2 linked regions of the Dongshaea marina genome follow. Each later gene encodes a partner of the first gene's protein in a complex. Links are inferred from orthologs where the notes say so. Each region holds a gene or a part of one and is shown on either strand. Other genes may lie near its edges.

Evidence for each region.
Region 2: the proteins of hisF (region 1) and hisH are in contact, whole or in part, in a crystal structure (PDB 6RU0), measured with the Thermotoga maritima proteins. The link is inferred for Dongshaea marina from one-to-one orthologs. Residues at the interface, in WP_004080486.1 of Thermotoga maritima: Met1, Leu2, Ala3, Arg5, Ser40, Glu41, Asp45, Glu46, Ala70, Glu71, Ile73, Asp74, Ile75, Pro76, Phe77, Asp98, Lys99, Ser122, Gln123, Glu161, Thr195, Leu196, Asn247, Arg249, Glu251; in WP_004080484.1 of Thermotoga maritima: Asn15, Arg18, Arg22, Arg117, Leu118, Pro119, His120, Met121, Gly122, Trp123, Asn124, Asn134, Gly135, Tyr136, Tyr138, Val140, Tyr158, Glu180, Lys181, Ser182, Ser183, Lys184, Ile185.

The regions. Positions count from the first base shown.
Region 1 is NZ_CP028897.1:1,006,045-1,009,366, forward strand. What follows is about bases 210-3,208. They hold hisF (imidazole glycerol phosphate synthase subunit HisF), read left to right. Parts: upstream 210-1,329; coding sequence 1,330-2,088; downstream 2,089-3,208. Other genes in these bases: DB847_RS04980 (N-acetyl sugar amidotransferase), read left to right, coding at 210-1,330; hisH (imidazole glycerol phosphate synthase subunit HisH), read left to right, coding at 2,085-2,705; DB847_RS04995 (class I SAM-dependent methyltransferase), read right to left, coding at 2,773-3,208. Also shown: more of DB847_RS04980, read left to right, coding at 17-209; more of DB847_RS04995, read right to left, coding at 3,209-3,322.
Region 2 is NZ_CP028897.1:2,156,311-2,159,633, forward strand. What follows is about bases 139-3,138. They hold hisH (imidazole glycerol phosphate synthase subunit HisH), read left to right. Parts: upstream 139-1,338; coding sequence 1,339-1,938; downstream 1,939-3,138. Other genes in these bases: hisC (histidinol-phosphate transaminase), read left to right, coding at 139-280; hisB (bifunctional histidinol-phosphatase/imidazoleglycerol-phosphate dehydratase HisB), read left to right, coding at 273-1,412; hisA (1-(5-phosphoribosyl)-5-[(5-phosphoribosylamino)methylideneamino]imidazole-4-carboxamide isomerase), read left to right, coding at 1,948-2,685. Outside these bases: more of hisC, read left to right, coding at 1-138. UniProt on the Escherichia coli protein: IGPS catalyzes the conversion of PRFAR and glutamine to IGP, AICAR and glutamate. The HisH subunit catalyzes the hydrolysis of glutamine to glutamate and ammonia as part of the synthesis of IGP and AICAR.

The sequences.
Region 1 (3,322 bases):
AGGATGAAGAAGATCTATGGCTCAAATTTCAGCACCATCTCGTGTCGATACTCGATTATTTTCTCCTGAAGCCTCGATTAATGGAACAAAATATGGTTTACCCTCGGAGGTTTACTATTGTAAAAAATGTGTAATTAGTAATCAGCGCCCAAACTCGGCTGTAGAGTTTAAGCATACGAATAAAAGCAAAAAGAAAACAATTCACTTTGATAGCGAGGGGGTTTGTGATGCGTGCCGATTATCGGAGCAGAAAAATAATACAATAGATTGGGAGCTCAGAGATAAGGCGTTGAGAGAGTTATGTGATCGGCATAGGAGCAAAAATGGATACTATGATTGTTTGGTTCCGGGATCTGGCGGTAAGGATAGTTTTTACGCGGCTCATATTTTAAAAGAAAAGTATGGAATGCACCCATTAACCGTGACTTGGGCACCACATATATACACAGAGTGGGGGTGGAAGAATTTTCAGTCATGGATTCATGCAGGGCTTGATAACTACCTTATGACTCCAAATGGGCGGGTACACAGATTATTAACCCGGTTGGCCGTTGAAAATTTATTGCATCCATTTCAACCATTTATGTTAGGGCAAAAGTTATTAGCCCCCAAAATGGCTAAGAAGTTCAATATCCCATTGATCTTTTATGGTGAAAATGAGGCGGAGTATGGAAACCCTATTGCAGATACCAACTCACCACTGCGTAGTAGCGAATACTTTTCATCGTCTGACTATGATGAGCTTTATCTTGGAGGAGTATCATTGACAGAGCTTCAGGAGGACTTTGGATTAGTTTCCCAGGATCTTATTCCATACCTTCCTATATCTGAGGGTGATATTGAAGAGTGTAATATTGAAACACATTATCTAGGATATTATCTGAAATGGCACCCTCAGAGTTGCTATTACTATGCAGTAGAAAATGGCGGATTTGTTGCTTCTCCAGAAAGGACGCCTGGAACTTATTCTAAGTATAATAGTATTGATGATCGAATTGATGACCTTCATTATTATACAACCGGTGTTAAATTTGGTCTGGGTCGTGCGAGTTATGATGCAGCTCAAGAGATTCGTTCCTTAGATATTGAGAGAGATGAAGGTGTTGCTTTGGTTCGTCGATATGATCACGAATTCCCTGAGCGTTTTATTGATGAGCTGTTATCCTATTTAAGTATTCCTGAGAATGAGTTTCCTGTTGCAGCAACACAATTTGAATCACCAGTTATGGATAGACACTATTTTGATCGTCTTTGCGATAGCTTTAGGAGTCCTCACTTATGGATTTATGATAAGGGGCTGTGGCGATTACGCCACCCTTTGGAGGAGTGATGCCAAAGAAGCGACTAATTGCGCGACTTGATATAAAAAATAACTACCTTATCAAGGGGATTCACCTTGAAGGGCTTAGGAAACTAGGCACTCCAGATACCTTTGCTGGAGAGTACTTTTCACAGGGTGTTGATGAGCTGATATTTATGGATGCGGTAGCATCTCTCTACCAGCGCAATAATCTGATGCATATTGTTAGTCAGGCTGCCGAGAATATATTTGTACCAATTACAGTGGGTGGGGGATTAAGAAAATTAGATGATGTTAAGGCTGTCCTGCGAAGTGGTGCTGACAAAGTTGCTATCAATACTGCTGCGGTGGCTAAACCAAAATTTTTGAGTGAAGTAGCAAGAGAGTGTGGGGTTCAATGTGTAGTTTTGTCTGTGGAAGCAAAAAGTGTAGGGGATCAGCTATGGGAGGTTTATACCGATAATGGCCGAGAGAGAACAGGGGTAATGGTTGATGATTGGGTAAAGCAGTGTTTACCCTTGGGGGTTGGTGAGATTCTACTTACATCAGTGGATCGTGAAGGGACATGTTGTGGACTAGACATAGAGTTATGTCGCATGGTGAGATCTCTATCTACTGTACCAGTTGTTGCTTCGGGAGGTGTGGGTTGTTTGAGTCATATTCAACAAGGTTTTGATGTTGATATGGATGGTATAGCGCTTGCGCACCTCCTTCATTATCGGAAATCGACAGTTAGCGAAATAAGGGACTACTGTCTTGATGCAAACCTGGATGTAAGAGCAAGATGAAAAAAATAGATTTGATAGATTTTGGCACAGGAAACCTCTTCTCAATTATCGGGGCATTGCGCTATTTGGGGGCGGAGCTTAATGTTGTGAGCCGAAAGGGAGATTTTAGTGGTGCCGGGCTTATAGTTTTACCTGGAGTTGGTGCTTATCCCGCTGCAATGAAAACTCTAAAGAGTAATGATATACAACGTGAACTACAGTATAAGGTTAGTTGTGGTATACCTATTCTTGGGATCTGTCTGGGCATGCAGCTTCTGTTTGAGAAGAGCTATGAATTTGAAGCTTGTAAAGGATTAGGGTTGCTCTCTGGTGAAGTTACCCCTTTGCCTAGTTTGTCAATTGATGGGTTGAGTCTCCGTATACCCCATGTTGGTTGGAGCCAGGTTACTTTTGAAGGTAATGGTAGTAGTCCACTGGTAGGGGGGCTTATGCAGGAAGATTATTACTTTGTACATTCACTTTCGGCAATAACTCAGGATAGTCTTGGGTTTGTTGAGTTTGGAGGGCACAAAATTACAGCCTATGCTGAAAAGAAAAATATATTTGGTTGTCAATTTCATCCCGAGAAGAGTGGTGATGCTGGCTTGCATATGTTGGAGTCCTTTATTAATTTATAAAATACATTATGGGGTAATTCATCAGGGTTTATAATTTTAACTATATCAGTATGTATTAATTGTTACCTCATATAAATAAAGGTATTATTTTCTCTTGTGGGATCTTCTTTTCATTAACTAGAAAATTATTTATCTCTGAGTAAAATGACATTGATGATATAATAAACAAGTCAGCAGTTAAATATCTTTCATCATTAATCGATACGATTTTCTTATTAAATGAAGGTAAATATGTGTTTGTTTTTGAATTATCAATATCAGCTATAATGATATTTTCATCAGTATGAACGTCTAGTATATAAAGTAACGTGTTTAGTCCATTGCATGCACCATGGAAAGCTATTTTTTTATTGTTCGTCCTTTCAGTGTTCAATATATTTTTTATCCTTAATATATTACTTTCAATTTTTGATGATATGATATCTATCAATCCATCATCCTCAGCTATAATGTTTTCTTTAGGTTGTGATGTTGCTTCAATTAAGATATTTAATGTGTCATTGGCGTAGAATTCATTAATTATATTAAAGCCACAAAACTGGATTATTTCATATGCGCTTTTTCTTGTGAAATAGCTTATGTGTTCATGTAAAAGAGCATTCAAATCTCCCGTTTTA
Region 2 (3,323 bases), 1.2 Mb from region 1 along the record:
GATGCGTGAACAGGTGAAGCTCCTCTGTGGGCTGCGTGATGCTCTTTTCGGGGCTCTCTCTACCTTGCCGGATCTTAAGGCGTTTCCAAGTGAGGCAAATTTTGTGCTGCTAGAGTCACCCCGGGCCAGTTGCTTGTTTGAATTTTTAAGCCGTCAGGGGATTATCGTGCGTAAGATGGCCCATCCAGGGCAACTGCGTCTTTCGGTGGGGAGTCAGGCTGAATGTGAGCAATTGATCAGCGCTATTTCACAGTGGAGCCAGGAGCCAAGCTATGTCTAAACAGAAATTTCTATTCATTGATCGTGACGGCACCCTGATCCAGGAACCACCGGAGGATTTTCAGGTCGACAGGCTGGATAAGCTAAAGCTTGAGTCCGGGGTGATCCCCGCGCTGCTCGCGCTGATTCGTGCGGGCTATAAACTGGTGTTGATCTCCAATCAGGATGGCCTGGGAACGGCGAGCTTTCCTCAGGCCTCCTTCGATGGATCTCAGCAGATGATGCTGGATATTTTTCGTTCCCAGGGGGTTGAGTTTGAGGATGTCCTCATCTGTCCGCACTTTGAGGAGGATAACTGTGCCTGTCGTAAGCCCAGGCTTGGCCTGGTGGCTGATTATCTGCGCCGGGGGATAATCGACTTTGAGCGCTCACTGGTGATTGGTGATCGCCAAAGCGATATGCAGCTTGCCGAGAACATGGCGCTGCGTGGGATCCGATATCGACCCGATAGCATGGGTTGGTCCGAAATAAGCCGCTTGCTTACCACGACGCCAAGACGCGCACAGATTAGCCGTAACACCCGGGAAACCCGGATTCAGGGGAGGGTGGATCTCGATGAGCGAGGCTCACAGATTAAAACCGGCATCGGTTTTTTTGATCACATGCTTGAGCAGATATCGACCCATGCCGGGCTGAGTCTTGAGCTTGAGGCCGAGGGAGATTTGCAGGTTGATGAGCACCACAGTGTCGAAGATTGTGCCTTGGTCCTGGGGGCCCTTCTGAAAAAAGCATTGGGTGATAAGCGGGGGATCGCCCGTTTCGCTTTCCAGCTGCCGATGGATGAGGTGGCCGCAACTTGTCTGCTGGATCTTTCGGGGCGGCCCTATTTTCAATTTGAGGGGAGTTTTACCCAGCCCCGGGTAGGAGAGCTCTCCTGTGAAATGGTGCCGCATTTTTTCCGCTCCCTGGCCGATAGCCTGGGTTGTACCCTGCACCTTAGTTGTACGGCTGGCAATACCCATCATCAGGTGGAGAGCCTGTTCAAGGTGTTCGGCCGGACGCTGGGCCAGGCGGTGCGGATCACGGGTGACGGCTTGCCTAGCTCTAAGGGGTTCTGTAATGGGGAGCTCACAAGATGTGGTGATTATCGATACCGGATGCGCCAACCTGACTTCGTTGCGTTGTGCGATTGAGCGCCAGGGGTATGCCCCGGAGATTAGTTGCGATCCGCAGCGGATCCTGCAGGCGGATAAGCTGTTTCTACCCGGGGTCGGCAGTGCGGCTCATGCGATGAAGAACCTCAGGGAGCGTGGCCTGGTTCAGGTGCTCCGGGATATCCGTCAGCCTCTTCTCGGGATCTGCCTTGGGATGCAGCTTTTGGGGCGTAGCTCGGCCGAGGGGGAGAGTGAGTGCCTAGGGATCTGTGAGCTGACGAGTCGCTCTTTGGATACTCAGGGGGCGCCTTTGCCACACATGGGGTGGAACCGGGTCAAGTCCCGTGAGGCTCATCCCCTTTTCAAAGGGATAGGGAGTGCTGAGTATCTCTATTTCGTGCACAGCTATGGGATGGAGCCCGGTGCGGAAACGGTCGCGACCAGCTGCTACGGCACAGCCTTTAGTGCGGCAATCCAGTGTGGAAATTTTTACGGGGTGCAGTTTCACCCGGAGCGCTCAGGTCCTGTCGGAGCGCGTTTGATCAACAACTTTCTGAAGCTATAGGAGACACGGATGATTATACCTGCACTGGATTTGATTGATGGAAAAGTGGTGCGCCTCTACCAGGGCGATTATCGGCAACAGACCACTTATGGCGTTGAACCCACTGAGCAGTTTAGGGCTTATCAGGCCTGTGGCTCCAGTTGGTTGCACCTGGTGGATCTCAGCGGTGCCCGGGATCCTGCCAAACGGCAGTTTTCGGTGATCTCCAGGTTAGCTGAGGTATGTCCTCTTAACCTGCAGATTGGCGGTGGGATCCGAAGTGAGGCCGATCTGTTGGCACTGCTGGAGGCCGGAGCCGATCGGGTGGTGATCGGATCCCTTGCGGTACTGGAGCCTGAAAGGGTGCGGCAGTGGCTGCATCGTTATGGACCTGAGAAGATCGTATTGGCACTGGATCTTAAGCCCCGAAAAGAGGGAGGCTATGGCGTTGCGATAGCCGGCTGGCAGCAAGAGTGCGATCAGGATCTCAACCAATTTCTTGATGACTATCTCAGTGCCGGATTGCGGCATCTGCTGTGTACCGATATCTCCCGTGATGGAACCCTTCAGGGATCGAATATCGAGCTCTATCGGGATCTGTGCCGCCGCTTCCCGGCCCTGAAGGTGCAATCCTCTGGTGGGATTGGCTCACTGAATGATATCCAGGCGCTTCGGGAGACTGGGGTCAATGGGGTTATCGTTGGGCGAGCGCTGCTGGATGGCCGTTTTACCCTGGAGGAGGCGATCGAATGCTGGCAAAACGGATAATCCCCTGCCTGGATGTGCGAGATGGGGTGGTGGTGAAGGGGGTGCAGTTTCGAAACCACAAGGTGATGGGAGAGATAGTCGAGCTGGCACAGCGCTATGCTGAGATGGGGGCCGATGAGCTGGTGTTTTATGATATCACTGCCTCCAGTGATAAGCGGTTGGTGGATAAAAGCTGGGTGGAGCGGGTTGCCGAGGTGGTGGATATCCCCTTCTGTGTGGCCGGTGGGATCTCCAGCGTGACAGAGGCCGCGCAAATTCTGGCCTATGGAGCGGATAAGATTTCCGTTAACTCTCCGGCGCTGCGCCGACCCGAGCTTATCAGTGAGCTGGCGGATCGCTTCGGGGTTCAGTGTGTGGTGGTTGGGGTGGATAGCTACCAGGATCCGGCCACGGGGTTCTACCAGGTGTACCAATATACGGGAGATGAGAGTGCGACTCAGAAGACCTGCTGGCAGACCCTCAATTGGGTACGACGGGTGCAGGAGTTGGGGGCGGGTGAAATCGTACTCAACATGATGAACCGGGACGGGGTACGCCAGGGCTATGATCTTAAGCAGCTTAATCGGGTGAGGGATATCTGTAAAGTGCCCCTTATCGCTTCCGGGGGGCTGGCTGTATGGAGCACTTCAAAGAGGTCT